Regions from separate parts of the Corynebacterium sp. AOP40-9SA-29 genome, predicted to be linked through region 1. Evidence: predicted binding sites of a transcription regulator. Region 1 holds the regulator's gene; each other region holds the start of a gene.
What was found. The regulator LexA, encoded in region 1, represses DNA repair genes until DNA is damaged. The targets are predictions, from matches to a motif close to CGAACANNTGTTCG.

Region 1 (7,834 bases):
AGTGTCGCCCGGGTGCGCAAGGCACTGGCGAAGATCAGGTAGCCCCCGGACAGGGCTACCCGGTTGCGTCGCTTCGGCGCTCCTGGAGCGCACGGATCTCCTTCTCGAAGTCTTCAGTCGAGCGGAAGGACTTGTAGACCGAGGCGAACCGGAGGTAGGCGACCTCGTTGAGGTTGCGAAGGGGTTCGAGGATCGCCAGGCCGATGTCGTCGGCGGCGACCTGGGAGCCGTGGGAGGCACGCAGTGACTGCTCTACGTCGTGGGCGAGGATCTTCAGGTCGTCTCCGGAGACCTCGAGGCCCTGACAGGCCCTTCCGACACCCCGGATCACCTTGTCGCGGCGAAACTCCTCGGTGACACCACTTCGCTTGGTGACCAGCAGCACGGATCGTTCCAAGGTGGTGAACCGGGTCTTGCACGAGAGACATTCTCGGCGACGGCGGATGGCGGAGCCGGATTCTACCGTGCGGGAGTCCACGACCCGGGAGTCCTCGGAACGGCAGGCGGGACAAAGCACGGTGTTCTCCCTCATGGAAGTCGTCAGGACAGTTGGTGTCCCCACATGCTACCTCCGACTCCGAGCCGCACCGCAGGCGGACGAGGGGTCGGTCAGTAGACGGGGACGACCACGTCCCGGGTGCTCCCCTGGGAGCCTTCATCCGTCCAGTGTCCACCCATGTCGCTAACATCGTTGAGCGAAGCGATCCTCGCCACCGCGTCGCCAACGCTGGCCCCGTGCACGTGCTGCTCAGCGATCTCCGCCAGACTCTGGCCGTCGCTCACCGTGACCGTGGTCGTCCCGGTCGGTGTCACGGTGTCCTCCTGCTGCCCAGTGACCGCCGGAGATATGGCGAGGAACGTCACCAGCGCGGCCAGAGAAAGTACGGTCATGCCGGGGGAACCGACGACCATGGACGCGCGACGCCGAATTCTGGCGTACCTGGAGGTCGGCTCGAACGGACGTTCAGCAATTCTGCCCTGACGGAGGTACCGCTGCCGTTGCACGACCGAAGGGGTTCGGACCGAACCCTCCCCCCAGGTGTTCGAGAAACCATCCAGCGCGGACCCGGACCACTCCGGACGCCGATAGACGGGACGGCGGAGGCCGGACCGACGACTTTCAACCGACATCGTGCTCATGACAACCCTCTTTCCGTGGAAGCAGACCGGATTCCCGGCTTCAGACAAGGACCATGACAGCACCGCTGGCGGACATCGCTTGATTCCGACGGCACGTTCTTCGTCCGTGTGTTCGAAGTTCTGTATCTGCACCCGAAGGTAGCACGGGTGTTCGATGATGTCCACAACTTTCCAGAGATTTTCGAACACCCTGACCAACGATGTCCGTTCGGTCATGTAAGGTCGGGGACACGACCGGTACAACGAGTCCAGGAGTGGGTCAGATGTCAGAGAAGCAGAAGTCCTCCGTGGGAACCACGGCAGGCAAGCGAAAGCGGGCGAAGGTCACCGAGGCAGGTGCCGCGCTCGACGCAAAGGGGAGGGAGAAGCTTTCCGACCGTCAACGGCGCATCATGGACGTGATCAAGGACGCGACCCGGTTCCGCGGATACCCGCCGAGCATCCGCGAGATCTGCGACGCAGTGGGGTTGAACTCGACCTCGTCGGTGTCGTACCACCTGCGCGAGCTCGAGCGGAAGGGGTACCTGCGCCGCGAGGACAACAAGCCGCGCGCGGTCGATATCAGGGACTTCGACGACGAGGTCGACAACCGTCCGGGGCCGAAGCCGGCTAACACCAGCGGTCCCTCCGGTATGCCGGAGCCGTCCTTCGTGCCCGTCGTCGGTCAGATCGCCGCCGGTTCGCCCATCCTGGCCGAAGAGCACGTCGAGGCCCACTTCCCTCTTCCCCAGGAACTCGTCGGTGGCGGGGAACTGTTCCTGCTCCAGGTCATTGGCGAGTCCATGCGCGATGCTGGCATCTTCAACGGTGACTGGGTCGCCGTACGCTCCCAGAAGGTCGCCGAACTCGGGGACTTCGTGGCCGCGATGATCGACGGGGAGGCGACGGTCAAGGAGTTCCAGAAGGACGAAGCGGGCGTCTGGCTCCTCCCCCACAACGACCTGTTCGAACCCATCCCGGGGGACAACGCCGACATCCTCGGCCGCGTGGTCGCGGTGCTTCGCAAGATCTAGGCCCCCGCAATCCCCACGTTGATACGCGAAACCCCCGGACAGCCTCCGTCAGAGGCGTCCGGGGGGTTTGCGTGGATACAGGGTGCGCTAGAGCGCTAGAGCCCCAGCACGGCCGCGGCGGCTGCCTTGGCCTCCTCCGCGCCATCGGCGTCCAGTGCGGCAGCGGCCATCTCACGGCACACCGCGAAATCCACCTCGCCCAACTGGGCGCCCACCGCAGCGAGTGCAGGCGGTGCCGCGGACAGAGAGGTCACACCGAGACCGGCGAGCACGCAGCCCAGCACCGGGTCCGCCGCGGCCTCACCGCACACGCCCACTGCCGTCTTGGTCTCCGCGCCAGAACGACACGTGGTGTGCACGAGTCGCAGCACCGCGGGCTGCCACGGGTCGGTCAGGTGCGCCAGCGAGGCCGACATGCGGTCTGCTGCCATGGTGTACTGGGTCAGGTCATTCGTACCGATGGACACGAAGTCCAGGTAGGGCATCATCTTATCGGCCATGAGGGCCGCCGCCGGGACCTCGATCATCGCGCCAGCCACGAGGCCTCGCTCGTGGCACAGCTCGGTGAACCACTTCGCCTCGTAGACCGTTGCCACCATCGGTGCCATCACCCAGGTCTGCGCCGCAGAGTCCTCGCGACCGGACAGCTTCAGCGCCAGGGCGATGCCGTCCAGCTGGCGTTCCAGCAACTTCTGGTTTGTCCGGGCGATGCGCAGACCGCGCACACCGAGAGCAGGGTTCTCCTCGGTCTCCGCCATCACATAGGGCACCGGCTTGTCCGAGCCGGCGTCCAGCGTACGGATCACGACCTTGCCCTCCGGGAACGCGGACAGGACCTCGGCATAACGCCTCGCCTGCTCCTCTACGGACGGCTCGGTGGTCTCACTGAGGAAGCCGAGTTCGGTACGGAACAGGCCGATCCCCTCGGCCACGGACTCCGCGGCCTGGCGGGCGGCTGCACCGTCCTGCACATTGGCCAACAGCTGCACCCGGTGACCGTCGGCGGTCTGCGCCGGGCCGTGCCAGCCACGGACCTTCGAGGCCAGTTCGGCGGCAGCGGTGACACGCTTCTCCACCTCTGCCGGGTCCACGCCGGTCTCCACGGTTCCCGCCGCACCGTCCACCAGGACCTCGGTGCCAGCGCTCACGCCGCGCAGGTTGCTTCCCACGGCGACGATGCAAGGCAGGTCGAGCTGGCGGGCGATGATCGCGGTGTGGCTCGTCGCACCACCCTTTTCGGTGACCACGGCGATGATCAGCTCGGGGTCCAGGGTCGCGGTATCGGCGGGGGCGAGATCATCGGCGAACAGGACATGAGGCGTGTCGACGTCCGGAATGCCCGGCTCGGGCTCCCCGCGCAGTTCGGCGATGACACGGTCACGCACGTCCATCAGGTCGGTGACACGTTCAGCCATCACCCCGCCGGCCTTCAGGAACATCTCCACGAAGTCGTCGGTGGCCTGACGCACCGCGTACAGGTTCGTCTGACCTCCGTTGACGGACTTCTTGACCTTCTTCGCCCACGCGCGATCCTTGGCGATCGCGACGGTCGCCTCGAGGACCTGGCGGGCGTTGCCCTCCACGGTCTGCGCCCGGGAGCTGAGACGTTCCGAGACGGTGTCCACCGCGGTGACGAAGGCCTGGTACTCGGCCTCACGGTCGGCGTCCCCGACCGTCTTGTCCGGGCCCGGCAACTCCGGGCGGTCGGTAACCCAGGTAACCGGTGCGAAGACGGTTCCGGGAACAACGGACTTTCCCTTCAGAACGACGGGTTCGCCGTCCGCGGGGACTGCCGGGGGATTCGTGTCTGCCATAGTGTCTGGTCTCCCACAAATTTTCTGATCGCACGACCTGGTGGACGTCGATTCAACTACCAAGGTCACTTACCGAGGGTTCGACCACGAGGTGTCGAGGTACGAACGTGATGGACAAGTTCCTCGCCCACGTTACCCTCTTTCGGTCACCCCCTGGGGTCACCCGCCGGGCCATACCCACCCCCGAATCGGCGTTCATCCCCGCCACACCCCATACAATGCAGATCATGAACTCTGAGGAACGTCGCCGCCAGATCGCGTCACTGACCGCGGTCAACGGGCGTGTCACCGTCGTGGAGCTCGCAGAGCGGTTCGCGGTCACCCCGGAAACCATCCGCCGGGACCTCACGGTGCTCGACAATGACGGCGCGTTGCACCGGGTCCACGGCGGTGCCGTGCCCACCAATACCTTCCAGACTCGTGAAACCCCCATCGAGCTGCGCAGTACCACCTCCACGGAGGCCAAGATCAGGATCGGACGCGCCGCCGCCGACCTTCTGCCGCGCACCGGCACGGTGTTCCTCGACGCCGGCACGACCACCGCGATGCTGGCGCACGCCATCGCCGAGGCAGGACGCCCCGACGACAACCCCTATCGGGGGTTGACGGTGCTCACCAACTTCCTGCCCCTCGCCGTCCGCCTGTCGGCGGCGGGCCTGTCGGACGTCCAGCTCATTGGTGGCCATATCCGTCCCATCACTCAGGCAGTCGTCGGCGATATCGCCTTGCGCACCATCGGAGTGCATCACGCCGATCTCGCGTTCATCGGTACCAACGCCCTGTCCATGGACCACGGACTGTCAACGGCGGACGCCGAGGAGGCCGCCGTGAAGCGCGCCATGATCGCCAACTCCGACCGGGTGGTCGCGATGTGCGACTCTACGAAATTTGGCCGCGACTACCTCGTCAGTTTCGCCAACGTGCCTGAGATCGACGTGCTGGTGACCGACGACGCCGCGCCGCGCCAGTATCTGGAGGCCTTCTCTTCGGAGGATGTCAACGTCGTCACGGCATAAGTGGCGCGATAGTCGTGACGGCGCGATCGGGCACAGTTCGGCTACGCTGTCAGGGAGGGCACCACACGCCAGGCACTGCTGGCGGTCAGCGCCCGACCACCATGAACGACGACCTGATAAGGACATTCACAACCATGGCCTCCACTACCGTCACCGTCGGCTCCACCGTGGGCCTGCACGCACGTCCCGCCACCATCATTGCGGAGGCGGCTGCCAACTACGACGACGAGATCCTGCTCTCCCTGCCCGGGGAGGACGACGAGGAACCGTCGGACGCATCTTCCTCGCTGATGATCATGGCCCTGGGTGCCGAGCACGGTGACGAGGTGACCGTCACGTCCGACAACGCCGAGGCCGTGGAGGCGATCGCCGCGCTGATCACCAAGAACCTCGACGAAGAGTAGGAACAGCGACGACGGGGGCACCCGTCACCGCAGTCGAGTCCGGCCCCGACACCTGCTCTGCAGGTGTCGGGGCCGGTTTTCTACGCGACGAGACGTCCGGCGCACGCCCTAGTTATGGGAGAGGTAGTCCCGCACGGCGGGTTCGCGCCCCTCCCCGACGTTCTCGAACAGCCACCGCAGCAGCGGGTAGCCCACGATGATGCCCACCGAGCCCCAGGCGATGCCCTCGAGCTCCAGCGAACCGATCTGCAGGGTGAGGTTACCGATGCCGGCGATCATCGCCACGGCCGCCGCCGACAGGTTCACCGGGTTGGTCAGGTTCACGTTGTTGTCCTGCCAGATGCGGATACCCAGCAGGCCGATCATGCCGTAGAGCACCATCGTCGCCCCGCCGAGGACACCGGAGGGGATGGTATTGATCACGGCCCCGAACTTCGGGACGAAGGCCAGCACCATGGCGGTGACCGCAGCCACCCAGTACGCGGCGGTGGAATACACCTTCGTCGCCGCCATCACGCCGATGTTCTCGGCGTAGGTGGTGGTACCCGAGCCGCCGAAACCACCGGCCAGGGTCGTTGCCAGACCATCGCCGATCAGTGCGGGTCCGGCCTGGTCGTCCAGGTTGCGCTTGGTCATCCCGGCCACGGCCTTGACGTGCCCGACGTTCTCGGCAATGAGCACCACCACGACCGGCAGGGTCAGCAGGACCGCACTGACGTGGAACTCAGGGGTGTGGAAGTCCGGCAGGCCGAACCACGCGGCGTCGGCAATGACCTCGCCGGCGTCGTCGGCGATATTGCCGGTGACCACGGCGAAGACCCAGCCGATGACGACACCGATGAGGATCGCCAGGCGGCCGATCATGCCGCGTCCGGCGACGGTGATCACCAGGACGGCGAACAGGGTCACCGCGGCGACCAGGGGCTGCTCCTGGAAGTTGGCCGTCGCCGCCGGGGCCAGGTTCAGTCCGATCAGCGCGACGATCGCACCGGTGACCGCCGGGGGCATCACCGCGTCCAGCACGCGACGTCCGGCGGCCTTGACCAGCACACCGACCAGGATGAGCACGAGACCGGCGACCATCACGCCACCCAGCTGGGCGGCGAAGCCCTCGGCCTGGGTGGCGGTCAGCGGGGCGATGAAGGCGAAGGAGCTGCCCAGGTAGGACGGCACGCGGTTACGGGTGATCAGCAGGAACAGGATCGTGCCGATACCGGAGAACAGCAGTGTGGTGTTCACCGGGAATCCGGTCAGCGCAGGCACCAGCAGCGTGGCACCGAACATGGCGATCACGTGCTGCATGCCGATGCCCACGGTGCGCGGCCACGTCAGCCGCTCCTCGGGGGCGACGACCGCCCCGGGCCGGATCCTCCGTCCGTCCCCGTGCAGCGACCACCCGAACAGCTTTCCTCGCTCGGAGGCCCCTTCGGAGGCCCCGGCGGGCGCTGACTTCTTCTCTTGCATTTCGTCCATTCGGACGAGTTTATTCTGTCGCCTGGTCGTCCGCGATACGTAGGTCCGACAGTTCCGCGGCGATCACTCCAGGCAGGCGTACTTCCACGCGGGTGCCGTGCTCGGTGTACTCCTGATTGAGCACTGTCCCGTATTCGTGCAGCCGGGAGATGACCTCCCCGCGTTCGAAGGGCACTTGCAGGATCACGTGGTCATCACGGGAGTTCAGGAACAGTTCCAGGCGGCTCTCCAGGGCGGCGATCCCCTCCCCGGTGTGCGCGGAGACGAAGAGTACGTCGTCCAACCGGCTGCGCAGCTCGGCGAGCACCAGCGGGTCGGCCTGATCAACCTTGTTGATCACCAGGATCTCCGGGGGCGCGGACTGCCCGGTGTCCTCGGCGATCTCGCCGATGACCTTGTTCACCGCGGCGATCTGCTCCATCGGGAAGGGGTCGGAGCCGTCGACGACGTGCAGCACCACGTCGGCGGCCATGACCTCCTCCAGCGTGGAGCGGAACGCCTCGACGAGCTGGGTGGGCAGGAAGCGGATGAACCCGACGGTGTCGGAGAACATCACCGCCCGTCCGTCGGCGAGTTCGGCGCGGCGGGTCGTGGGGTCCAGGGTGGCGAACAGGGCGTCCTCCACGAGCACCCCTGCACCGGTCAGCGCATTGAGCAGCGAGGACTTGCCGGCATTGGTGTAGCCGGCGATGGCGACCTGGGCGAGCGCGGAGGCGTCGCGGCGGTCGCGCTGCACGTCGCGCGACTTCTTCATGCCCTGGATCTCGCGGCGCAGGCGCGCCATCTCGCTGCGCAGGCGACGGCGGTCCGCCTCGATCTTCGTCTCACCAGGGCCACGCAGGCCCACACCACCATTGGATCCGGCGCGGCCGCCTGCCTGGCGTGACAGCGCGCCGCCCCAGCCACGGACGCGTGTGATCAGGTACTCCAGCTGTGCCAGGGCGACCTGGGCCTTGCCCTCCTTGGACTTGGCG
Region 2 (7,834 bases), on a different contig from region 1:
CGCTCGTCGCCGGACGAGACGTCCACGACCCCCGGGTCGTCGACGGTTCCGCCGGGCAGTGTGAACACCCCGGCGACGGCCACCAGGCCGACACCGACGAGTACCGCCCCCAGGCTGGGTTTGAACGCCACGTGGTCTCCCTCTCCTCTGCACAGACTGCTCTGTCTACTACGCAGGAGACACTATCGCCCCACCGCCACAGCCCCGCAGAGTTCTATTCATCACGAATGGAACTCTCAGCCCACGGCGGTGAACTCCGGTACCACGTACTCGGCCAACTCCCCCAGCACCTCCGCCACGGGCCGCCCACCCCCGGCGAGGTGCAGCGACACATGATTGATCCCCATCGCCCGCTGGGACGCCAGGATCTCCAGCAACCCGCGCCGACCCGTGCGGTACCCGAAGTCGCGCCCCTCGACCGGCAGGTCGGCGTCCTGCGACAAGTCCAACCACATCGATTCGGCGAAGGGTTTGAACTCCCCGCCACAGGACGCCCGCCAGCGGTCCACCATCACCTTCTGCTGCGGCAGCGACCGGTGGTAGGTCAGCCACCCGTCGCCGTGGGCGGCGTTGTAGTCCATGTTCTGCTGGCACGACCCCGTCGGCAGCACCGGCACCGCGCCGCCGGACGGTGTGGGCACCACGTCGGCACCCGCCATGCGTCCGCGTGACCAGCGCACCGGACGCCCCGTCGGCGCCCACGCCGCGCGCAGCACCTCCAGGTTCTCGCGGAACAGCGCGGCGCGCTCCCCCTTCTCCAGGCCGAAGGCCGGGAACTCCTCGGGACGGTCCCCGCTGGCCACCCCCATGAGGAAGCGTCCCGCGCTGAGACGGTCCAACCCGGCCGAGCGCTTCGCCAACAGCAGCGGGTGCGCCAGCGGCAGCACCACCGCCGCCGTCCCCAACGCGATCCGGTCGGTGTGCGCGGCGAGCCAGGTGAGGTACATGAACGGGTCGTGGATCTGGCCCACGTCGCCGAAGGTCTCGACCCGCAGCGGGATATCGCGCGCCCACACCGCGGCGATGCCGGCGTCCTCCGCCTGCCGGACGAGATCCACCTGCGCCGTGACGTCCTGCAGGTCCGGGCCGGTCGCCCCGAGCGGCAGGGTCAGCCCCAGGGTCATCTCCCCCTCGGCGAACGTCCTGGTAAAACCGGGTTTCACGGCTAGCTGCCCAGCGCGTCCACGGACACCGCCACCAGCAGCATCGCCGCCCCCACCGCGGCACAGAACAGCGAATCAAATTTGCGCGAGCGTACCGACAGCACGCCCAGGATCTCCCCGTCCACGATCCAGCGCAGCGCGGCGAGCACCAACATGCCCGTACCCACCGTCACCGTGCCACGACGCCACCGGTCAGCCACCAGGAACACCAGCCCCACAATCATGACCAGCACGAACCCGACGACCAGCAGCATCTGCACCGTCTGGTTGAGCCGCGAGTGCGGCACCCGCGCATCGTGCGGATTGCGCAGCAGCGTCCGGCGCTCGGCCGGTGTCAGTTCGACGAGGTCGGCCTTGTCGGATTCTGCCGTGTCGGTGGTGTCGGGAGCGTCGCTCACACCAGACGCTCCGCCCGTTCCACCACGTTGTGGATCAGGAAGGCGCGGGTCAGCGGGCCGACACCGCCGGGGTTCGGCGAGACAGCGCCCGCCACGCCCCACACGTCCGGGTGCACGTCGCCGGCGAGCTTGCCGTCCACGCGCGAAACGCCAACGTCCAGCACCGCGGCGCCGGGCTTCACCATATCCGCGGTGAGCATGTGCGCCTTACCGGCGGCGGCGACGATGATATCGGCGTCCCGGGTCTCCTTGGCGAGGTCCTTCGTCCCGGTGTGGCACAGCACCACCGTGGAGTTCTCCGACCGGCGGGTGAGCATCAGGCCGATGGGCCGGCCCACGGTCACACCACGGCCGATGACCACGGTCTTCGCCCCGTCGAGCTCCACGCCGAAGCGGCGCAGCAGCGCGATCGCCCCGTTGGGCGTGCAGGGCAGCGGCGCCGGCTCCATGAGCACGAGCTTGCCGAGGTTCACCGGGTGCAGGCCGTCGGCATCCTTCGCCGGGTCGATGCGTTCGAGCACCGCGTTCTCGTCCAGGTGCTTCGGCAGCGGCAGCTGCACGATGTACCCGGTGCACGCCGGGTCGGCGTTGAGCTCGTCGATCACGGCATTGAGCTCCTCCTGCGAGACGTCCGCAGGCAGGTCGCGCCGGATGCTGTTCACCCCGATCTGCTCACAGTCGCGGTGCTTCATCTTCACGTAGGAGTGGCTCCCCGGATCATCGCCGACGAGGACGGTGGCCAGCCCCGGCGTGACCCCCTTCTCCTTCAGCGCCGCCACGCGGCGGGTGAGGTCCTCGACGATCTCGTCGCGGTACAGTTTGCCGTCAAGCTTGGTCGCATCAGTCACCGCACCATTATGGCACCCTCAGCGTCCGCCGGGGAACCCCGCCTGCCGCCACGCCTCATAGGCGGCGACGGACGCCGCATTCGACAGGTTCATGCTGCGCCGTCCCTCCTGCATCGGGATGCGCACCTGCCGGGTGATCCGCGGGTCCGCGAGTGCTTCCTCCGTCAGCCCGGTGGGTTCGGTGCCGAAGAGCAGGACGTCTCCCGGTTCGTAGTCGACGTCGGTGTACCAGGTGTCGGCGTGGGCGGTGAAGGCGAAGACCCGCGCGCCTGCGGCGCCGGCGAGTTCATCCAGCGCCGCGTCCAACGACGGGTGCACGTGCACGTCGGCGAGGTCGTGGTAGTCCAGCCCGGCGCGCTTGAGGTGCTTGTCGTCGAAGTTGAAGCCCAGCGGCTCGGCCAGGTGCAATGCGGCACCGGTGCCGGCGCACAGGCGGATCGCGGCCCCGGTGTTGCCGGGGATAGCCGGGTGCTCGAAGAGGATGCGGCAGTACGGGGTGTTCTCGCTCACTGCTCCCACCAGGCCTTCAGCGTGTCGGTGAACCAGGCCAGGTCGTGGACGCCGGCCATCTCCCGGGCCGAGTGCATCGACAGCAGCGGGATGCCCACGTCCACGGTGGGGATGCCGAGCCGGGTGGCGGTAATTGGCCCGATGGTGGAACCGCAGGGGACGTCGTTATGTCCGGCGAAGACCTGGTCCGGAGCCCCAGCGGCACGGCATGCCGCGCGCCACTGCGCCGAGGTGGCGGCGTCGGAGGCGTAGCGCTGGTTGGCGTTGACCTTCAACACCGGGCCGCCGTTGATGACCGGGCGGTTGACCGCGTCATGCTTGCCGGCGTAGTTCGGGTGCACGGAGTGGGCGGCGTCGGCGGAGACGCAGGACGACCGGGCGAACATCGCCCGGGTGCCCTCTGCGTCCTCCCCCAGTGCGGCGGCGGTGCGGGTCAGGACGTCCTCGAGCACGGGCCCGGCCGCGCCGCTGGTCGTCGCGCTGCCGACCTCCTCATGGTCGAAGGCGGCGAGCACCGGGACGACCCCGTCGACGTCCTCCGCCGAGAGGAACGCCTCGAGGGAGGTGAAGACGCTGCTGAGGTTGTCCATGCGTCCGGCGGCGATGAAGTCCCCGCGCGCGCCGAAGACCTCGCCACGCTGGGCATCAACGGTGATCAGGTCGTGGGCGAGGATGTCGTCGGCGTGCACATCGGGCACGTCGATCGCCTCGGCGATGACCTCACCGATCGTCGGCGAACCGTCGCCGATGGCGAACACCGGCTGCATATGCTGCTGGCGGTCGAGGGTGAGCCCGTTGTTCACGCTGCGGTCGAGGTGGATGGCCAGGTGCGGGACGCGCAGCACCGGAGCGGTGCGCACGAGGTGTTCGCTGCCGTCGGCGAGCACGACACGTCCGGCGAGGCGTAGTTCGCGGTCTAACCAGGCAGGCAGGATGGCCCCGCCGTAGACCTCGACGGCGGCCTGCCGCCACCCACCGGGCCCGACGATGTCGCCGACAGGCTTGAGTTTCAGCCCCGGGGAGTCCGTGTGGGAGCCGACGATGCGGAACTGGTCCGCCGTGCCCTCGGGGACGCGCCAGGCCAGCACCGCCCCACCGCGCACAATGTAGTGCCCGCCGGGCGAAGCGTCCCACCTCTGTGTCTCGTCCTGCCGGTGGAAGCCGGCGGCGTCGAGGCGGGACGCCACCTCGGCGGCTGCGTGGTAACTGCTGGGGGACGCATCGATGAAGTCGATGAAATTGGTGGAGTCGAGAGAGTCGGCGGTGCCTGTCATGGCCACCAGTAAACCACCCCGGACGGACACCGCCGACCGTCGCCACCCCTAGACACGAACACCTGTTCGATAGAACATCTCTCGCGCCGTTTCATGTCCGGGCCCCTTGATAGCGTGATCGACATGCCGGACACCACACCACCGCCACCACCACCGCCACCGTCGCGGCCACCATCGCAGCCTCCGCGAAGCATAGCCTTCCGCGAGGACGTCCACTTCGTGCGCCAACTCGACATCCTCTCCAATGAACTCATGGCCCCCGACGGCCACCGTCCTCACTGGGCGATCGAAGTCGACATCACCCCCACCGTGCGCGCGGCCCGCCGGATGAACCTGGCGATGCTCGAACTCGCCCGGGCGTCCACCCCGGAGGACGGCGCGGACGTCACCGACCACTACTCGCGCCTCCAGGCCCAGGCCGCGATCACCCGCGGACGGGCCGAGACCTTCTGCGACGTCGGCCTACTCTGCCTGCGCATGCCGCGCCTGTCCGTACATCTCGGCGGCGGCATGCTCGGCTACGACCACCTGCGCGTCCTGGCCCGTGCCGCCGACGGCATCACGCAGGACGACCCCAATCTCCTTGCCGCCGTGGAGACCGCACTGATCAAGGTGCTCACCCCGCGGCGCGATGAGCAGGCAATGCCCGGTCCGCGCGCTCTGTACAACCGGATCGCCAAGGCCATCGAGGACGTCGACGAGTTCGCCCGCCCGCTGGACCCGAATGCCACGCCCGCCGCCGACCGCCCTCCTCGTCGGGTCAGCGTGGACGCCTATGATCACGAGACCACGGCGATCACCGCCGTGCTGCCCGCCGCCGAGGCCGAGGAGTTCCTCACCATCCTCGACGCCGTCTGCCGGGACAGGGACTGCTCGCGCGCGGACGCGGTGATGCATCTGGCGCGCGGCACCGCAGAGGTGAAGGTCACGCTCAACCTGTACCGCGAAATCACCTCCGAGACCGCCGCCACTGACTCCGGCCACTGGCTGGACGCGATGGCCACCGAGCAGTTCATGGAGCGCGTCACCCACCTGCGCGTCGCCGGGCACGACCAGGTGGAGGCGTACGTCCCCACCGCCCAGATCCGCGCCTTCGTCCGTGGCCGCGACGGGACCTGCCGTTTCCCCGGCTGCGACGTCGCCGCCCCACGCTGCGACCTCGACCACGTGCAGCGTTACGACCACGACGACCCCGCCGCCGGCGGCCCCACCGACACTCGCAACCTGCAGTGTCTGTGCCGCGCCCACCACCTGCTCAAGACCCTGGGCTGGTGGGATCCGACCATCGCCAGCGACGGCACGGTGATGTGGACCAGTGTCGACGACGGCCACAGCCACATCACCGAGCCCACCGGCCCACTCGCCGGCTATGCGCGCACCACCTTCGCCGAGCGGGCGTCGCGACGCTACGCCGTCGTCCGGGAGCACAACTCCGGCGGGTTCCACGACGACGGGGCGGAGGTGCCGTTCTAGGATCCCGGGACCACTCCGTGCTCACGCAGGAAGGAGACCATCCGCTCGGCGATCCTGCGCCGGTTCACCGACTTGACGAACTCGTGCCCCTCGTCGTCCATCACCAGCTCCGCGGTGGGCACGCCTCGGGCGGCCATCGCCGCTTTCATCTGCCGGAATTCGCTCGGCGGTACGTTGGTGTCGTTCGCACCGTGGATGAACAGTACGGGTGTGCGCACCCGGTCCACCCGGTGCAGCGGCGATACCTCCGCCAGCAGCTCCCCGTCCTGGATCGGGTAACCGTATTTGGGGTATGCCGCGCTGGCGATCCACGGCTCGGTGTCGCGGTAGAACGTCTGCAGGTCGCTCATCCCGCAGGCGCTCACCGCTGCCCGGAACATCGTGGGGAACCACGTCACCCCGATGTTCGTGAGGTAGCCGCCGTAGGAGCGTCCACTGATCGCCAGTCGGTCCGCGTCGGCGACACCCATCGACACGAGGAACCGGACGCAGTCCTCCAGGTCGTCGATACCGGCGAAGCGCCCGTAGCGGTTGTCGGCGTGCATGAACGTGCGCCCGCCGCCGAACGATCCACGCACGTTCGGGGTGAATACGGTGACCCCGGCGTCGATGACCTCGCGCAACACATCGTGGTGCTCGGGCCGGGACTGCCCCTCCGGCCCGCCGTGGAAGTGCAGCAGGACCGGGCGCGGCCCGTGCCCGGGGGCGAAGTCGGGGTTCGCCCCGCGGTAGAGCCAGCCGGACAGCTCCACCCCGTCGCGGGCAGTGAAGTGCAACAGCTGGGGTTGCTGGACGGCCGCGAGCAGCGGACGGTCCGGAACCACCGGCGGGCCCAGCGGTGTGACCAGCCCGCTGCGGCCCTCCACCAGGTGTACCGCCGGCGGGACATCTGGGCTCTCAACGGTCAATGCCAGGCGGATGCCGTCGCCGGTGAGAGTGAGTCCGCGTGCGACGGTGCCGGGAAGTCGGACGGACCGTCTGACGGTCACGCGCTGCTGGTCGTCGAGGAGAAATACCTCCAACGCCGACACCCCGTCGTGGTTCCACAGCACCGCGGCGGTGCCGCGGTCGGAGCTGACGGCGAACTCGTCGACGTCGGCGGTGCCGTGGCCGGTGAGTTCGCGCATGCCCATCACCCCGTCGCTTTCACGGATGCGTGTCACCCGACGCCGGTCCGCACCGTGGTCGCCGACGACGAGAAGCACCGGTGGCCCGCCGTCGGCCACGGGCAGGATGTACCCGTCGTCCGTGGTGGACCCGGGTTGCGGGGGCAGGACGGGACGCCAGCTCCCGTCGGGGCGCACGAGCAGCAGCTCCCGGTTGCCGCGAGGTCCCACGCGCATCAACGCGTAGCCGCCCTCCGCGGCGACGAGCTGACCGTCGGCCCGACGGTCCAGCACCCTGGTCTCTCCGGTGACGGGGTCGAACATGCGGCCCTCGGCGACACCGTCGGACCCGACGGCATCGACGGCGAGCAGGCCGCCGTCCCAGCCGACCACGGAGGTCTTCGCGTCGCCGTGGTCGCGCACGAGCACGGCGGACGGGTCGTCGGGGTCACTGGAGACCAGCCAAATTTCGTTGCGTTCGGTGCCCGCCGGCGACACCTCCACGGCGAGCCACCGTCCGTCCGGCGAGTAGCGGACCGCCACCGCCGGCCCCTCGGTGGGGATGACGACGGGGCGTTCCCCGCCGTCGAGCCGCGACTGCATGGCCCGCGGGGAGACGCCGTCGTGCAGGACGAAGGCGATCGCGGAGCCGTCGGGGGCGAGGCTGGGGGCGTAGGTGTGTCTCACTAGTCCGTTCTCCTTACTTTTCCAAGATCCAGGTGTCCTTGCCCCCGCCGCCGCGCGAGGAGTTCACGATCATCGACCCGGCCGGGGCCACCCGCGTGAGTCCGGCCGGCACGGTCAGCGCTTCCACCGCGGTCCCGGGGCCGCCGGACTGCCGCAGGTGGGTGAACATGCGCAGGTCGACGTGCCGGCGTTGGATGCCGGTGCCGTCGAACGTCGGCAGCGTGGACAGCCGCACCACCTCCTGGGCGATGAACTGGTCGGGGTGGGTGTGCAATTCACGTCGACGGGCGGCGAGCTGCGCCGCGGTGCACTCGGGGCCGACGGTGATGCCGGCACCGCCGTAGCCGTCGATGGGTTTGACCACCAGCTCCCCGA
Region 3 (7,834 bases), on a different contig from region 1:
TCGCGCGCGCGTTGGCGATGAAGCCGAAGCTGATGCTCTTTGACGAGCCGACGTCCGCCCTGGACCCCGAGCTCGTTGGCGAAGTCCTCAACGTGATGCGTCGTCTCGCCGACGACGGCATGACGATGCTCGTCGTCACGCACGAGATGGGCTTCGCCCGCGAGGTCGCCGACCACGTGGCGTTCATGGACGGCGGACGCATCGTGGAGCACGGTGTGGCGCGCCAGGTCATCACCGACCCGCAGGAGGAGCGCACCCGCTCCTTCCTGTCCAGCATCCTGGACTGACCCCCGCTGCGCGTCCCCACCGCTTTATCAGGGACGGATCAGGGACGGATGTCGACGTGCCAGGGCACGCGGGGGGTGCCCGGGTCGTCCAGCACCTGCTGGAAGAGCTGCTCGGCGGGCTGCTTGTCGCGGCTGACCAGCACCTCGGACAGGCGCGCGGTCAGCGCGCTGATGCTGCCCTCGCAGCGGGTGACGTCCAGGGTCACCGTCGCCGGCTCGGGGGTGGTGTCGGCGGCGTCGGCGAAACCGTAGTCCTGCCACACCTCCTCGAGGCTGGCGTCTCCCCCGGTGCCGGTGGCCACCTTCAGGTCAGCGGTCAGCGACTCCGAATTGAGGTCGACCAGGTGCCGAATGTCGTCGACAATGCTGTCGCGCTGATCGGCGGTGGAAAGGATCTTGAACACGATCTGAGGCATGGGCACCAGTAAAGCACTGACTCGCTCCCACTGCCAGGGTCCGACCGACTACTGTTGGGTAACTGTGATCGGCCACTCCCCCATCTCCCCCGCACCGGTACCACCGTTGACCACGTTGCCCGACGGCACCATCAAACAGGTCAACCCGTTCTCCGGGACCGAGGTATGGACCGTGCCCAGCCGCGGCCACCGCCCCATCCGGGAACGTCCCGAGGAGATCGTCGAGGTCAACGACGGCAACCGGGACACGCAGACCGACTTCGGCATCGCCAATCTGCTGCGCACCACCCCGGAGAAGGCCCGCATGGTCATCGACGACAACGGTGACCCCCGCATCCTGCGCGGCCTCACGGTCTCCCAACTGGAGTCGACCGACCCGCTGTTCCGGCGGGTGGCGAACCTCTACGAGATCCTCACCTACGACTACTGGCTGGTGAACTACGGCCACCGGATGGACGCCACGGCCGCCCGGCACATGGCGGAATACCTCGCCGAACCGGAAGGACGCGACCACGTCGAGCAGCTGCTGCGCATCCGCCTGGCCGCGGCGGGGCGTCCTGCGTCCGAGATCGACGCCCTGTTCACCGAAGAGCAGGCGGTGCAGAGCATCAACGAGCTCGGCGGGCCCTTGTTCGGCGGCGGACACGACATCATCCTCGCCCGCGACCACTACGTCCCTGGGGCCACACGCAGCGACCAGCTGCTCAGCTCCGGTGAGATGAGCTGGTCGGACCACCGGCTCTACATCGCCTTCACCGTGGACGCGATGGATAGGCTCTACCGTGCCAACCCGTACGTGCGCTACGTCGCGGCATTCCAGAACTGGCTAGAGCCCGCCGGCGCATCGATCGAGCACCTGCACAAACAGCTGGTAGCCATCGACGAGCACGGACTGCAGAACGAGACGGAGATCGCCCAGGTGCGGGCGAACCCGAACATGTACAACGAGTGGGCGGTGGACTACGCCGGGCACCACAACCTCATCGTCGCGGAGAACGACCATGCCATCGCCTTCGCCGGGTTCGGGCACCGTTGGCCGACCCTGGAGGTGTTCTCCCGTTCGGGTACGACCGAGCCGTGGCTGATCAGCGTCGAGGAACGCGATGCGGTGGCCGACCTCGTCCACGCCTGCCATGTCGCGGCCGGGCCGCACATGCCCTCGAACGAGGAGTGGCTGCACCGGCCGTTGGACGTGGACGTGCCGATGCCGTGGCGGATCATGATCAAGTGGCGGGATTCGACGATGGCCGGGTTCGAGGGTGGCACGAAGATCTTCATCAACACCCTGAGCCCCGCTGACCTCAAGTCGCAGGTGCTCGAGAAACTGACCGCGGCCCGTGACGAGGGGCGCCTTGCCCCGGGGATCCGGCTGGGTGGGGAGATCGAATTCCAGCGCAACTCGCTGCGCTATAACCCGGCGGTGCAGGGCTAACCCACCGACTTGGCCCCTGGCCCGCACGTCTGGCCCCTGCACCTGTGAGGGTGCGGGGGCTTTCTGTGTGGCAGCGGGTGGCTTCTAGGCCGGTGGGTCCTCGGTGGGGTCGAGGTCGTCGGGACCGTCTGGTCCGGTTGGTTCAACCGGTTCGACTGGCTCATCCGGTTCGGTAGGTTCTGGAGTTTCGACCGGTTCGGAGGGTTCGTCGGGATATGCGGGGTAGACCGCGTCCGGGTCGTAGGCCTGGGCCAACGGGCCGGTGGCGTGGGTGGTGTAGCGCCTGTTGTTGGGACCTTCCCAGTCGATGGTGAACCCGTCGTCGGTGGTAGAGCAGGTCCACACCCCCTCGGTTTTCAGCCGGTGGTGCGGGCGGCACAGTTTCTGCCCGTTGCTCGGATGGGTGATCCCGTCGCTGGTGGGGTCGGTGTGCGGGGAGTTGATGATGTGGTCGTTGTCGCACAGCGTGGCCGGCACATCACAGTTCGGGAACCGACAGGTCGCATCACGTCCGTCGAGGTAGTCCTTGTGCGCGGTGGTGAAGGTGTAGGCCTCGGTGTCGGGGTACTTGTCGGGGTTGGTGTGCAGGACGCGTACATAGCCGGACTCGTTTTCCAGGCGCTGGGCGGTGGAAGGGTCAATCCAGCCGACGCCAGTGACGTAGCCGGCTCCGGTGCCGTGAATGCCGTCGAGGGTCGCACGGTACAGGTTCACGCGGATTTTCATCGAGGCTGGGTTGTCGCCGAGCTGTTCGAGCAGTACCTGTGCTTTGAGTTGTGAGCGGGTCGGCAGCACGGTGCGTTCTTCTTCGGGGATGTCTTCCTGCCGGCGGCGGGCATCGGCGAGCAGAACGCGGGCTTTCTTGTCGAGTTCATCGTCGATGGCGGCGAGGGTGACTTCGTCGCCGCCGGTGAGGACGAGTTGCTTGCCGCGGCGTTTGAGTGTGGCGGTGTCTTCCTGGGCCAGGGCGGTGTCGTTGGCCAGTTCCGGGGCGGCGTCGAGGATTGCTGCGCGCACGCGGTCGCGGAGTTCGCGCAGGGTGACCAGTTCGGTGGTGTCGCGTAGCCAGGGGGTGACGTCTTTGTTCACGGCGGCGTCGAGGTGTGCGGTGATCTCATCGTGGTGGGCCTGGGGCACGGTGTCTAGTTGGGCGTGGATAAGCCGGCGGATCAGGGCGAGATGGTCGGCGGCGAGGATTCCGGTGGTGAGCACTGCACAAAAGAGTTCGAGGTTACGTGCGGCGAGTTCGCCTGCGTGTGCGAAGCGGGAGGCGTCGGTTCGGGAACGTCCGCGTAGTGCCAGCGCTGTGGCGAAGCGTTCGGTGGTGGCGATGTCGCGGAGTTTCGCGATGAGCAGCATTTCGCCGAGGTTGAGGTGGCGTTGGATGTCGTCCATGCTCATGGTGGGTGTGGTGTTGTCGGTAGTCATGGTGCCAGCGTCCCCCTTGGTTGGCTTCCTTGACGGAAGTGTACTACATGCCACGGACATGGTCAACCACATGTTCGAATAACTCAGAAGGAGTACCTGCCCCAACATCGAACGAGAGCCACCACAGACCCCGAGCCGGGACCGCCCCTAAGAAGAGGACACCAGCGTCACTACACTCGGGGCCATGAGTACACCTGATATCGCGGAGTTCATCGGCAACCACGGCGTGGACCTCTCCTGGGCCGACGGTTTCTACACGTGGATGCACGAGAACCCGGAGCTCAGCGAGCACGAGGAGCAGACCGCCGCACACGTCCTCGAGCGCCTCAGCGCCCTCGGCGCCGAGGTGACCACCGGTATCGGCGGCCACGGCATCACCGCCGTGTGGCGCAACGGGGACGGCCCGACGGTGCTCTACCGCGCCGACTTCGACGCCCTGCCGGTCACCGAGGACACCGGGGCGTCCTACGCCTCCAAGAACCCGGGCGTGATGCACGCCTGCGGCCACGACGTGCACACCACCGCCCTGATGGGCCTGTGCGAGATCATGGACGCCCGGCAGGATGCCTGGTCGGGCACCTTCATCGCCCTGTTCCAGCCTGCCGAGGAGGTCACCCGCGGTGCCACGTCGATGATCGAGGACGGCCTGGCCGAGCGTATCCCCGCCCCGGACGTCTGCCTCGGCCAGCACGTGATGCCCGGCCCGGTGGGCACGGTGTTCTCCTCGGCCGGCCCGGTGATGGCCGCCTGCGACACCATCACGGTGACGCTGCACGGGGTGTCCTCGCACGCGTCGGCACCGCACAACTCCATCGACCCGACGTTCCTCGCCGCGATGATCGTGGTGCGTCTGCAGGGCATCGTGGGCCGCGAGGTCGCCGCGGACGACTTCGCCGTGGTGTCCGTCGGCACGCTCACCGCCGGCCACACGAACAACACCATCCCCGACACTGCCACGCTGGTGCTGAACTGCCGCTTCTACGACACTGGCGTGCGTGACCGCACCTACGCCGCGATCGAGCGGGTCATCCAGGCCGAGTGCGCGGCCTCGGGCACGCCGAAGCCGGCGGACGTCGTCTACTCCGCGCGCGGCGAGCTGACCGACAACGACGCCGGCGTGCACGAGCGGGTGCGTCCCGTGCTCGATGAGGTCTTCGGTGAGCGTTCGCAGGACGCCGCCCGCTGGACGGCGTCCGAAGACTTCTCCGAGATCCCCCGCCACTTCGGCGTGCCCTACGAGTTCCTGCTCACCGGCTGCACCGAACAGGACGTGTGGGACGCTGCGGTCGCCGCCGACCGGGTCGCGCAGGACGTCCCGGGTAACCACTCGCCGCAGTTCCTGCCCGCACCGGGCACCGTGGACACCGCCACGCGGGCGGCGACGGCGGCCGTACTGGCCTACCTCTGGCGCGACTGACGCGCCAGTAAGGCTCAGGCGGAGCCGACGGCCTCGCGGCCGAGGAACTCGTTCATGCCGTCCCAGTCGCGCAGCGCCTGCTCCGTGCCTCGCGCCAGCGAGTCGCGCAGAACGTCGACCTTGCGCTCGGTGGAACTCACCGGTGCGGCGTCCTCCGGGAAGTACAGGAACGCCCGGCCGGCGCGCTCCAGGGCGTAGAGCCGCTGCATCGTGGCGTTGTAGTGAATGTGCCGGGTGAGCAGTGCCTCGGCGACCGCCGGGTAGCGGCGCAGCAGCGTGCGCCACACCTTCGAGCGTCCCATCGGCGGCTTTACGTAGCCACGAGGGTGGGTGAGTACGGCGAAAAAACGGTCGTAGCCATCCGCCAGCGCGGCGTCCAACGGAATCCCGCCGGACGGTCCGAGCGCGCCGTCGACGTAGGGCACCCCGTCGATGCGCGGCACCGGCATCGCGAACGGGATCGTGGAGGACGCCCGGACGCGGTCCATCAGTTCCTGGCCGGAGCTGATGTCCTCGCGTCCCCAGTAGACCGGGTCACCGTTGTCGGCGCGGGTGGCGCAGATCCGGAACTCCGTGTCCCCCTCCAGCGCGAGGCGGGCATCGTAGGGCCGCGGAAGATCAAGGGTGTGGGCCTGACCGTAGATGAACTCCGCGTTGAAGAAACCCTTGCCGCGCAGCAGCCAGGTCCAGCCACCGAACTGTGGTTCGGTGGCGAAGTCCACGAAGCTGCGGCGCAGGCGGTCCTGCTCTCCGCTGAGGTAGCTGACCAGGTGCGTCGCGCCGGCGGAGACGCCCCCGACCCAGCCGAACTGCACGTCGTGGTCCATGAGGACGTCCACCGCGCCAGCGCTGTAGGAGGCGCGCATGCCTCCGCCCTCCAACAGCAGTGCCGTGTCGCGTGCGTCGATCATCCTGGTGGGGCCTCCTTCTACGCGGTGTCCTCGCCGAGCAGGTGGACGTGGATCATGTTGGTGTTGCCCTCGGTTCCGGGGGGCGAACCGGCCACGATGACCACGGCGTCCTCCCGGGTGTAACCCGCCTTGCCCAGCAGGATGGAGTCCACCTCCTTCATAATCTCGTCGGTGGTGGAGACCTCGTTGGTCAGGTACGACTCCGCACCCCAGGTCAGGGCCAGCTGGTTGCGCACCTCCTGGTACGGGGTGAACACCAGCAGCGGCAGGTCAGAGCGCAGGCGGGCCACACGACGGGCGGTGTCGCCGGAGGCGGTGAAGGCCACGAGCGCGCGGGCGTTGAGCCGCTCGCCGATGTCCTTCGCCGCGAAGCTGATCACGCCACGCTTGGTGCGCGGCACGTGGGACAGCGGCGGCACCTCGCCGTCGATCTCGGCGGCGGTGACGATGCGGGACATCGTCTTGACCGTGTCCACCGGGTACTTGCCCACCGAGGTCTCGCCGGAGAGCATGACCGCGTCCGCACCGTCGAGTACGGCGTTGGCGACGTCGGACGCCTCGGCGCGGGTCGGGCGGGAGTTCTCGATCATCGAGTCCAGCATCTGGGTGGCGACGATCACGGGCTTGGCGTTCTCGCGGGCGATCTGCACCGCGCGCTTCTGCACCAGCGGCACCTCCTCCAGCGGAACCTCGACACCCAGGTCGCCACGGGCGACCATGATGGCATCGAAGGCGAGGATGATCGGCTCGAGTGCGTCAACCGCCTCGGGCTTCTCCAGCTTGGCGATGACCGGCACGCGACGGCCGACCTCGTCCATGATCTCGTGGACCAGCTCGACGTCCGCCGGGGAGCGGACGAAGGACAGCGCGATGACGTCCGCGCCCATGGTCAGGGCGAAACGCAGGTCGGCGATGTCCTTCTCCGACAGGGCCGGCACGGAGATGTTCATGCCGGGCAGGGACACGCCCTTGTTGTTGGAGACGGGGCCGCCCTCGACGACCTCGCAGACCACGTCGTTACCGTCGATGGCCTTGCAGACGAGGCCGACCTTGCCGTCGTCAACGAGGAGGCGGTCGCCGGGGCGGGCATCACGGGCGAGCTGCTTGTAGGTGGTGGAGACCCGGTCGTGGGTGCCAGACACGTCATCGACGGTGATCCGGACTTCCTCACCGGTCTCCCAGTAGGTCTTCTCCTCGGCGAACCGGCCGAGGCGAATCTTGGGGCCCTGCAGGTCGGCGAGAACACCGACGGAGCTGCCGGACTCCTCGGCGGCCTGCCGGACCCACTCGTAGTTTTGCTGGTGATCCGCGTGTTCACCGTGGGAGAAGTTCAGGCGGGCGACGTTCATCCCCGCCCCAACGAGCTCACGGATCTTGTCGGCGGAGGCCACTGCCGGGCCCAGGGTGCATACAATCTTGGTGCGTCTACTCACCTGTCCGAGGATAACCCTGTGCCCCCGCGACCGCTACCACGGGATGCCTCAGAAGCTTCTGCATCGGATTCAGCGTCCCCTTCACGTTCCCCTTCGCTGTCCTCCTCAAGATCCTCACGCGGCGGCCCTGCCACGTACTCCGGCTCTTCCCGGGTACGCGATCGGGTGAGCACGAACAGGACCACGGCGCCGACGAAGACCACCGCGGAGACCACGCTATTGATGCGCACGTCGCCGAAGACGGTCGTCGCCGCGTCCGTTCGGATCGACTCGATGAAGAAACGCCCGAAAGTGTAGCCCGCCACGTAGAGCATGAACACCCGCCCGCCGCCGAGGCGGAACCGGCGGTCGGCCCACACGAGCACGAGCACCACAAGCAGCGCCCACAACAGCTCGTAGAGGAACGTGGGCTGCACGGTCGCCAGCACGGTGCCGTCGGAGACCCCGTCCATCTGGTCGATGTTGCCGTCGGCGTCGACGCGCCGGTAGATCTCGAGTGCCCAGGGGGCA
Region 4 (7,834 bases), on a different contig from region 1:
TTGCAGGAGATCACCACGGAGTTCTCGGACCGGGGGATGGGTTTCGAACTCCGTGAGCGCGATGGACTGTGGCGGCTGTATACGCGACGGGAGAACTCGTCGACGGTGGAGGCGAAGATCCTCGACGGTTCGCAACAGCGACTCTCCCGGGCGGCCTTGGAGACCCTGGCAGTCGTGGCCTACCGGCAGCCGGTTACCCGGTCGCAGGTGGCCGGCGTGCGCGGGGTCAACTGTGACGGGGTGATGCGCACATTGGCTCTGCGAGGGTTGATCGCGGAGGTCGGTGTGACCGGGGAGGTCGGCGGCGCGCACCTGTACGCCACCACGGACCTGTTCCTGGAGCAGTTGGGTATCGAGTCTCTTGAGGCGCTGCCGAATCTGGCACCGCTGTTGCCGGACGTGGATGCCATCGACGCCCTCGACTAAGGCGCCTGGCCCCGCACGTCTGGCCCCTGCACCTGGGACGGTGCGGGGGCTGACGTGTAGGTAGGGGTGGGGGCTAGTCGGGAGGGGCCTCGGTGTCGTCGGTGTCCTCGGGGTCTTCGGCGTCGTCGTCCGGATCGTCGAAGGTGAGGGGCGCGTCCGGTTCATAGGCCTGGGCCAACGGACCGGTCGCGTGGGTGGTGTAGCGCGCCCCGCCGGGGCCTTCCCATTCGATGGTGAACCCATCGTCGGTGGTGGAACATGTCCACGCCCCGGAAGTTTTCAGCCGGTGGTGTGGGCGGCATAGTTTCTGCCCATTGCTCGGGTGCGTGGCCCCGTCACTGTCCGGGTCGGTGTGGGGAGAGTTGACGATATGGTCGTTGTCGCACAGGGCGGCGGGTACGTCGCAGTTGGGGAAGCGGCAGGTCGCGTCGCGGCCCTCGAGGAAGGTCTTGTGCCCGGCGAGGAACGGGTAGCCCTGTGATTCGGGGTAGTCCTGCGGGTCGGTCGGGATCTCGGTGATGTTGTTCGGCTCGCAGGCACCTTCGAAACGCTCGGCGGTGGCGGGGTTGATCCACCCCACCCCGGCGACATAGCCGGCACCCAGGCCGCGCACCCCGTCGAGGGTGGCGCGGTAGAGGTGGACGTGGATGTCCATGGTCTGCGGGTTGTCGCCGAGTTGCTCCAGGAGCACCTGGGCTTTGAGTTGTGAGCGGGTCGGCAATGGAGTGCGCTCGTCTTCGGGGATGCGCTCCTGGTGGCGGCGGGCGTCGGCGAGTAGGACGTCGGCTTTCTTGTCGAGGTTGTTGTCAATGGCGGTGAGGGTGACTCGGTTGCCGGCGGCGAGGATGAGTTTGGTGCCGCGGCGGGTGAGTGTGGCGGTGTCGTCTTCGGCATCGGCGGTGTCGTCGGCGAGGTCTGGTTCGGCATCCAGGATTGCCGCGTCGACACGGTCGCGCAGCACGGTAAGGGCGACGGGGTTGTCTGCGGTGCACATCCAGTCGGTGATGCTGGCGTGCACCACCGCGTCCAGACGGGCCAGGAGTTCATCGTGCTCGCAGGTCGGCACGGTGGCCAGGTGGCGGTGGATGCGTGACCAGATCATGTTGAGGTGATCGGCGGTGACGACGTTGCAGGTCACGACGGTGGCGAAGAGTGCGGCGTTGCGTGCGGCGAGTTCGCCTGCGTGTGCGAAGCGTACGGCATCGGCGCGGGTGCGGGCGCGTAGTGCGCGGGCGGTGGCGAGGCGTTCGGTGTCGGCAATGTCGCGTAGGTGAGCGATGAGGACGATTTCGCCGAGGTTGAGGTGGCGTTGGATCTCGTCCATGCTCATGGCGGGTGTGGTGTTGTCGGTGGTCATGGTGCCAGCGTCCCCCTGTAGTTGGCTTCCTTGACGGAAGTGTACTTCATGCCACGGACATGGTCAACCACATGTTCGAATAAGTGGAGAATTGTGTATTGTCATGAGTACCGGGAAACCTAGCCCGGAGAGTCACCTGCGCCGTCGACTAACCGATGTCCCGACGAGGAGTTACACTGGTCAGCTGACATAACTGAACACCCTCGACTGATTGATGAGGACTTTTCGTGAACACCCCCGCTCGCCGAGACGGCACACCGGAACAGGAACCAGGCAAGGCCCCGGCCGACCTGTACGTGTCCAACGCCCGCCCGGCCCGTAAGCAGCACGTCCCCGACCGCAAGCCCCCGGAGTCCGGCAAGAACGCCGGCGGTTCCTCCAAGGGCGGCTCGAAGAACGACGCAGAGAACAAGTCCGTCCGCCTGCAGAAAGTTCTCGCCGCCGCCGGCGTGGCCTCCCGCCGGATGAGCGAGAAGCTCATCGACGCCGGACGCGTCGACGTCAACGGCACGACCGTGACCCAGCAGGGTATCCGGGTGAATCCGGACAAGGACGTCATCCGCGTTGACGGCACCCGTGTGCTCGTCGACGAGAACCTGGTGACCTACGCGCTGAACAAGCCGCGCGGTTTCCAGTCCACCATGAGCGACGACATGGGACGCCCCTGCGTCGGAGACCTCGTCGGCGAGCGTGTCGCCGCCGGTCAGCGTCTCTTCCACGTGGGTCGTCTCGACGCCGCCACCGAGGGGCTGCTGCTCGTCACCAACGACGGGGAGCTCGCCAACCGACTGATGCACCCGCGCTACGAGGTCTCGAAGACCTACCTGGCCACCGTGCTGGGTGAGGCTGACCGTCGCCTGATCCACCAGCTCAAGAACGGTATCGACCTGGAGGACGGCATCGCCCGCGCCGACTACGTACAGATCATCGACGTCTGGCAGGGAAAGTCCCTGATCAAGCTCGAAATCCACGAGGGCCGCAAGCACATCGTGCGTCGCATGCTCAAGGAGGCCGGGTTCCCGGTCCAGGCCCTGGTGCGCACCAAGGTCCACACCGTGCAGCTCGGCGAGCAGAAGCCCGGCACCCTGCGCGCACTGAACCGTGCCGAGCTGACGAGCCTCTACAACGCGGTGCAGCTGTGATGGACAATGCGATGAACGACGGACGGAACAACGAGAGGAACGACGTGACTGACACGACCGACGTCACCGACCTGAGCACTGTCGACAACATTGCCGGCGGGGGATTCATCGTCGCGGTGGATGGCCCGTCCGGCACGGGCAAGTCGACCGTCAGCCGCCTGCTGGCGCGTGCCGCGAATGCCCGCTACCTGGACACCGGTGCGATGTACCGTGTGGCGACGCTGCATGTCCTGCGCGCCGGCATCGACCCGGAGAACACGGAGGCGGTCGTCGCCGCCACCGCCGATCTGCCTCTGCTGGTCAACGAGGACCCCTCGGCCACGGAAGTGCTCCTGGACGGCGAGGACGTCTCCGGGGAGATCCGGGGAACCGAGGTCACCGCGCACGTGTCCGCCGTTTCGGCGATCCCGGAGGTCCGGGAGAACCTCGTGGCACTGCAGCGGTCCCTGGCCCTGCGCGCCGGACGCTGCGTCGTCGAGGGCCGTGACATCGGCACCGCGGTGTTCCCCGATGCGTCCTGCAAGGTCTTCATGACCGCCAGCGCCGAGGTGCGCGCACGGCGCCGGTATGTGCAGGACGTCGCCGCCGGACGGGACGCCGACTACGACGCGGTGCTCGCCGACGTCGAGCGTCGGGACGCCGCGGACTCGTCGCGCGCGGTCTCGCCGCTGCGTCCTGCCGACGACGCCACCGTGCTCGACACCGGCGACATGGACGTTGAAGCTGTGCTCGCCGAGCTGACCCGCCTGGCGGCGGAGTCCGCCGCGCGTCCCGCGGACCTGGCCGTCACCGAGGCGTCCGACGGGGGCGAGGATCTCGTCTTCCGGACCGCCGAAGGCGAGGTCATCGGTGCGACCGACGACTCCGTGATCGACGAGGCTGCTGTGTCCGGCGAGGATGTCTTCGAGGACACCGAGGATCTCGACGACAAGGACTTCGGCGACAACGACTTTGACGACTCCGACTTTGCCGAGCCCGAGTTCGACGACTCCGAGTTCGCCGACTTCGACCTGCTCAGCGCCGATGCCGAGGATACCGACTGGTCCGCCGTCGAGGAGGCCTTCGGTGTGCTGGGCGACGACCGTGCCGAGCAGGAGGCGCTGTGCACCGTCGCCGTGGTGGGCCGTCCCAACGTGGGCAAGTCCACGCTGGTCAACCGGTTCATCGGGCGTCGTGAGGCCGTTGTGGAGGACTTCCCCGGCGTGACCCGCGACCGCATCTCCTACCTGGGCGACTGGAACGGCCGACGTTTCTGGGTGCAGGACACCGGCGGCTGGGACCCGGATGCCAAGGGCATCCATGGGGCCATTGCCCGCCAGGCGGAGACCGCCATGGCCACCGCGGACGTCATCGTCTTCGTGGTGGACACCAAGGTCGGCATCACCGCCACCGATGAGATTATTGCTCGCCGCCTGCAGCGCTCTGAGATCCCGGTGGTGCTGGTGTCGAATAAGTTCGATTCTGACTCGCAGTACGGTGACATGGCCGAGTTCTGGGCGCTGGGCCTGGACAACCCCTTCCCGGTTTCTGCACAGCACGGCCGCGGTGCCGCCGACGTGCTCGACCAGGTGCTCGCCAGTTTCCCGGAGACCCCGCGCCAAACCGCGGTGATCTCCGGGCCGCGGCGTGTGGCCCTGGTCGGACGCCCGAACGTGGGCAAGTCCTCGCTGCTGAACAAGATCACCGGCGAGGAGCGCTCGGTCGTCGACAACGTCGCCGGCACCACCGTGGACCCGGTGGACTCGGTCGTGGAGCTCAACGAACGCGCCTGGCGCTTCGTCGACACCGCCGGGATCCGCAAGAAGACCAAGACCGCCCGCGGCCATGAGTTCTACGCCTCACTGCGCACCCGCGCGGCGATCGACTCCTCCGAGGTCGCGATCTTCCTGGTCGACGCCTCCGAGCCGATTGCCGAGCAGGACCAGCGCGTACTGCGCATGATCCTGGACTCCGGGCGTGCCCTCGTCGTGGCCTACAACAAGTGGGACCTCGTCGATGAGGAGCGTCGCGACGAGCTGGAGCGAGAGATCGACCAGCAGCTCGCTCACGTGCCCTGGGCGCGTCGGGTGAACATCTCCGCGCGCACCGGTCGGGCGCTGCAGCGTCTCGAGCCGGCCATGATCGAGGCGCTGGAGAGCTGGGACCTGCGTATCCCGACCGGCCAGCTGAACACCTGGCTGCGTGCGGTGATCGCGCAGACCCCGCCGCCGATGCGTGGCGGACGCCTGCCGCGCGTGCTGTTCGCCACCCAGGCTTCCTCCGAGCCGCCGGTGATCGTGCTGTTCACCACCGGTTTCCTGGAGCACGGCTACCGCCGGTTCCTGGAGCGTCGCCTGCGTGAGTCCTTCGGTTTCGAGGGCTCGCCGGTGCGCATCGCCGTGCGTGTGCGCGAGAAGCGCGGCCGCAAGAAGTAGCAAGAAGTAGCACGAAGTAGGGGGACGCGGTTTCCCGGTGAGCGCAACCCTGGCTCCCGGGAACCGACGGGGGTAACTTCATGGAGTCATGGACGAGGAACTCTCCGAACTGACCCGCCTGGGACGCCAGCGCCCCGGCTTCATCGCCGGGCAGGACGCTGCGGCGTCTGCGTCGAGTGCGCCGAATGCGCCATCTGCGCAGCCGCCCGGCGGGGTCCGCTCGTTGTGGTGGTTCCCGCCGGTGGTCAACGACCGCGCGGCGCGGACCACGGCGATGCTCGTGGTCGCCCTGGCGCTGGTCACCGTGGTCTTGTCGCGGGTGGGGTTGGACGTCGCCGCGGTGGTGGCCGGCTCGCTGCTCCTGGCAGGATTCGTCCTCCGGGTCCTCGCCGGACCCCGTTTCGACCCCTTCGGACAGCTGAGTGTGCGGTGGTTGGCCCCGCGGGTCTTCGGGGAGCCGGTGATGGTCGGCGGGGCGCCGAAGCGGTTCGCCCAGATGATCGGCCTGGTGTTCTCCGCGGCCGCGCTCGGCCTACGCGTCGCGGGGGTGACCGGGGCGTCGGACGTGGTGCTCCTGCTGCTCGTCGTCGCCGCGGCGCTGGAGGGTTTCCTGGGGATCTGTCTGGGCTGTCTGCTCTTCGCTCGCCTGCAGGGGTGGGGAGTGGTGCATGACGACGTCCGTGCCGACTGTGCGGTCCCGGCGCGTCGCTGACATAGAATGTCGGGGTGGATACTGACACCCAACAGAGGCGACATTCCGGACGGCCCCTGCTGACCACGGTCATCCGGCAGGAACGCGGCCCGATCCTCGGTGCTGCGGCCCTGCTGACCGGCTGGTCGGTGGGCGAGGCGCTGGTCCCGGCGGTGATCGGCGCGACCGTCGATGAGGCCGTCGGGCCGTCCGACCTGTCTGCCTTAGTGCTGTGGCTGGTGGTGCTGGCCGCCTGCTTTGCCATGCTCAGCTTCGGCTTCATGTGGGGTTCACGGGTCGGCACCTATGCGATGAACCGGCAGAAGCACCTGCTGCGCTGCCGGGTCACCGCCGCCGCCCTCGCGCCTGCGCCGGCACCTGCGCAGGAACCTGCGCGTACCGGCACCGACGAGGCGCACCGCTCGCAGCGTCCGGCCGGCGAGGTCGCGGCCCTCTCGGCGGCCGACAGCGACAACGCCAGCAATGTGATCATGCAGATTGCCATGGGCGGTTCAGCTGTGCTCGGCCTGCTGGTCTCCGCCGGCTACCTGCTGTGGGCGGACCTGTGGGTCGGGGTTGCGGTGGTCCTGGTGTCCCCGTTGTCCCTGTTCGCCCTGCGGTGGTTGTTGCCGCGATTGTCGGCGACGACCCACAGTCAGCAGAGCGGTATCGCCGCGGCGGGGGCGTCGGCCGCGGACATTCTGCGTGGGGTGGAGGTGCTGCGCGGCATCGGCGGTGAGTCCACGGTGGCTGGCTGGTACGCCCGGCGCAGTCGGGTCGCGGCCTCCGCCGGGGTCGACTCCGCCGCCGCGTCGGGACGCGTCCAGGGCGCCCAGGTGCTGCTGACCGGTGTGGTGCTCCTCGTCGCCGCGGTCTTCAGCGCCGTCCGGGTGGCCGACGGGGCGATGACCGTGGGCACGATGGTCGGCGTGCTCGGCGTGTCCTCGTTCCTGGCCACCCCCTTGGGCATCATCGTGCACGTCGTGGAGTCCTATACCCGGTCATCGGCGTCGGCGGCGCGCATCGCCGACTTCGCCGATGGGGTGGACGCACCGGATGCCCGGCAGGACGCCAGCGGCGGCGGTAGCGGCAGGGCCGGCGACGCTGATGCCGCCCTGACCGTCCTACCTCGCGACGGGGAGCCGCTGCACTGCGCGCCCGGCGCGCTGACGGCGCTGGTGTGCGCCTCGCCGCAGGCGCGTCGTGGTGTGCTGGACGCTCTGGCGTCCGCCGCCGGCGGCCGGTTACTGCTTGACGGGCAGGACGTCGCGGGCGTTGACCCCGCGGCGCTGCCGGGCGTGCTGCGCGTCTCTCCACACGAGGCCCACCTGTTCCGGGGCACGGTACGCAGCAATATCACTGGTGGCGAGGGGGACGCTGTGTCGCAGGACGTCCTGCGCGCCAGCGGCGTCGACGAGTTGGTCGACTTGTTCGCCGATGGCCTGGACCACCGGGTCGATGGGGAGGGCTCGAATCTGTCCGGTGGGCAGTGTCAGCGCATTGCCCTGGCCCGCGCGCTGCACGGAGGGGCCCTGGCCCGGGTGTTGGTGGACCCCACCACGGCGGTGGATTCGGTGACCGAAGCCAGGATTGCCGAGGGGTTGCGCGACCTACGCAGCGGCGGTGACCAGGGCACGGCGGTGATCGTTACCACCGCGCCGAGCCTGCTGGCCGTCGCCGATACCGTGATGTTCGTGCGCGATGGTTCGGTGAGTGTGGCGGGCCACCGGGAACTGTGTGCCGACGCCGGTTATCTGGAGGTGGTGACCCGATGAGCGCCGCACTTCCCACTGCACTTCCTACT

Region 2: ACT3SZ_RS08310 (HNH endonuclease signature motif containing protein) is a predicted target of LexA. The motif match lies at 4,249-4,262, and genes of this name have one in related genera.
Region 3: ACT3SZ_RS13570 (HNH endonuclease signature motif containing protein) is a predicted target of LexA. The motif match lies at 3,627-3,640, and genes of this name have one in related genera.
Region 4: ACT3SZ_RS15715 (HNH endonuclease signature motif containing protein) is a predicted target of LexA. The motif match lies at 1,848-1,861, and genes of this name have one in related genera.

Annotation. Positions count from the first base shown of each region.
Region 1 is NZ_JBQSWR010000002.1:147,669-155,502, reverse strand. It holds gene hrpA (ATP-dependent RNA helicase HrpA) at 1-42, shown strand, start outside; gene nrdR (transcriptional regulator NrdR) at 56-517, opposite strand; gene ACT3SZ_RS05225 (hypothetical protein) at 610-891, opposite strand; gene lexA (transcriptional repressor LexA) at 1,533-2,153, shown strand; gene ptsP (phosphoenolpyruvate--protein phosphotransferase) at 2,249-3,967, opposite strand; gene ACT3SZ_RS05210 (DeoR/GlpR family DNA-binding transcription regulator) at 4,195-4,983, shown strand; gene ACT3SZ_RS05205 (HPr family phosphocarrier protein) at 5,118-5,387, shown strand; gene ACT3SZ_RS05200 (uracil-xanthine permease family protein) at 5,496-6,851, opposite strand; gene hflX (GTPase HflX) at 6,871-7,834, opposite strand, start outside.
Region 2 is NZ_JBQSWR010000004.1:15,534-23,367, reverse strand. It holds gene ACT3SZ_RS08340 (extracellular solute-binding protein) at 1-131, opposite strand, end outside; gene ACT3SZ_RS08335 (TIGR03571 family LLM class oxidoreductase) at 237-1,163, opposite strand; gene ACT3SZ_RS08330 (DUF3017 domain-containing protein) at 1,166-1,561, opposite strand; gene ACT3SZ_RS08325 (bifunctional methylenetetrahydrofolate dehydrogenase/methenyltetrahydrofolate cyclohydrolase) at 1,558-2,409, opposite strand; gene ACT3SZ_RS08320 (tRNA (cytidine(34)-2'-O)-methyltransferase) at 2,428-2,919, opposite strand; gene ACT3SZ_RS08315 (M18 family aminopeptidase) at 2,916-4,193, opposite strand; gene ACT3SZ_RS08310 (HNH endonuclease signature motif containing protein) at 4,413-5,666, shown strand; gene ACT3SZ_RS08305 (S9 family peptidase) at 5,663-7,459, opposite strand; gene ACT3SZ_RS08300 (glutamate-cysteine ligase family protein) at 7,473-7,834, opposite strand, start outside.
Region 3 is NZ_JBQSWR010000008.1:56,527-64,360, forward strand. It holds gene ehuA (ectoine/hydroxyectoine ABC transporter ATP-binding protein EhuA) at 1-287, shown strand, start outside; gene ACT3SZ_RS13560 (hypothetical protein) at 326-703, opposite strand; gene ACT3SZ_RS13565 (DUF4921 family protein) at 768-2,135, shown strand; gene ACT3SZ_RS13570 (HNH endonuclease signature motif containing protein) at 2,220-3,563, opposite strand; gene ACT3SZ_RS13575 (amidohydrolase) at 3,748-4,980, shown strand; gene ACT3SZ_RS13580 (patatin-like phospholipase family protein) at 4,995-5,891, opposite strand; gene pyk (pyruvate kinase) at 5,909-7,324, opposite strand; gene lgt (prolipoprotein diacylglyceryl transferase) at 7,321-7,834, opposite strand, start outside.
Region 4 is NZ_JBQSWR010000013.1:27,347-35,180, reverse strand. It holds gene scpB (SMC-Scp complex subunit ScpB) at 1-426, shown strand, start outside; gene ACT3SZ_RS15715 (HNH endonuclease signature motif containing protein) at 500-1,783, opposite strand; gene ACT3SZ_RS15710 (pseudouridine synthase) at 2,011-2,925, shown strand; gene der (bifunctional cytidylate kinase/GTPase Der) at 2,970-5,339, shown strand; gene ACT3SZ_RS15700 (DUF4395 domain-containing protein) at 5,428-6,051, shown strand; gene ACT3SZ_RS15695 (ABC transporter transmembrane domain-containing protein) at 6,066-7,805, shown strand; gene ACT3SZ_RS15690 (ABC transporter ATP-binding protein) at 7,802-7,834, shown strand, end outside.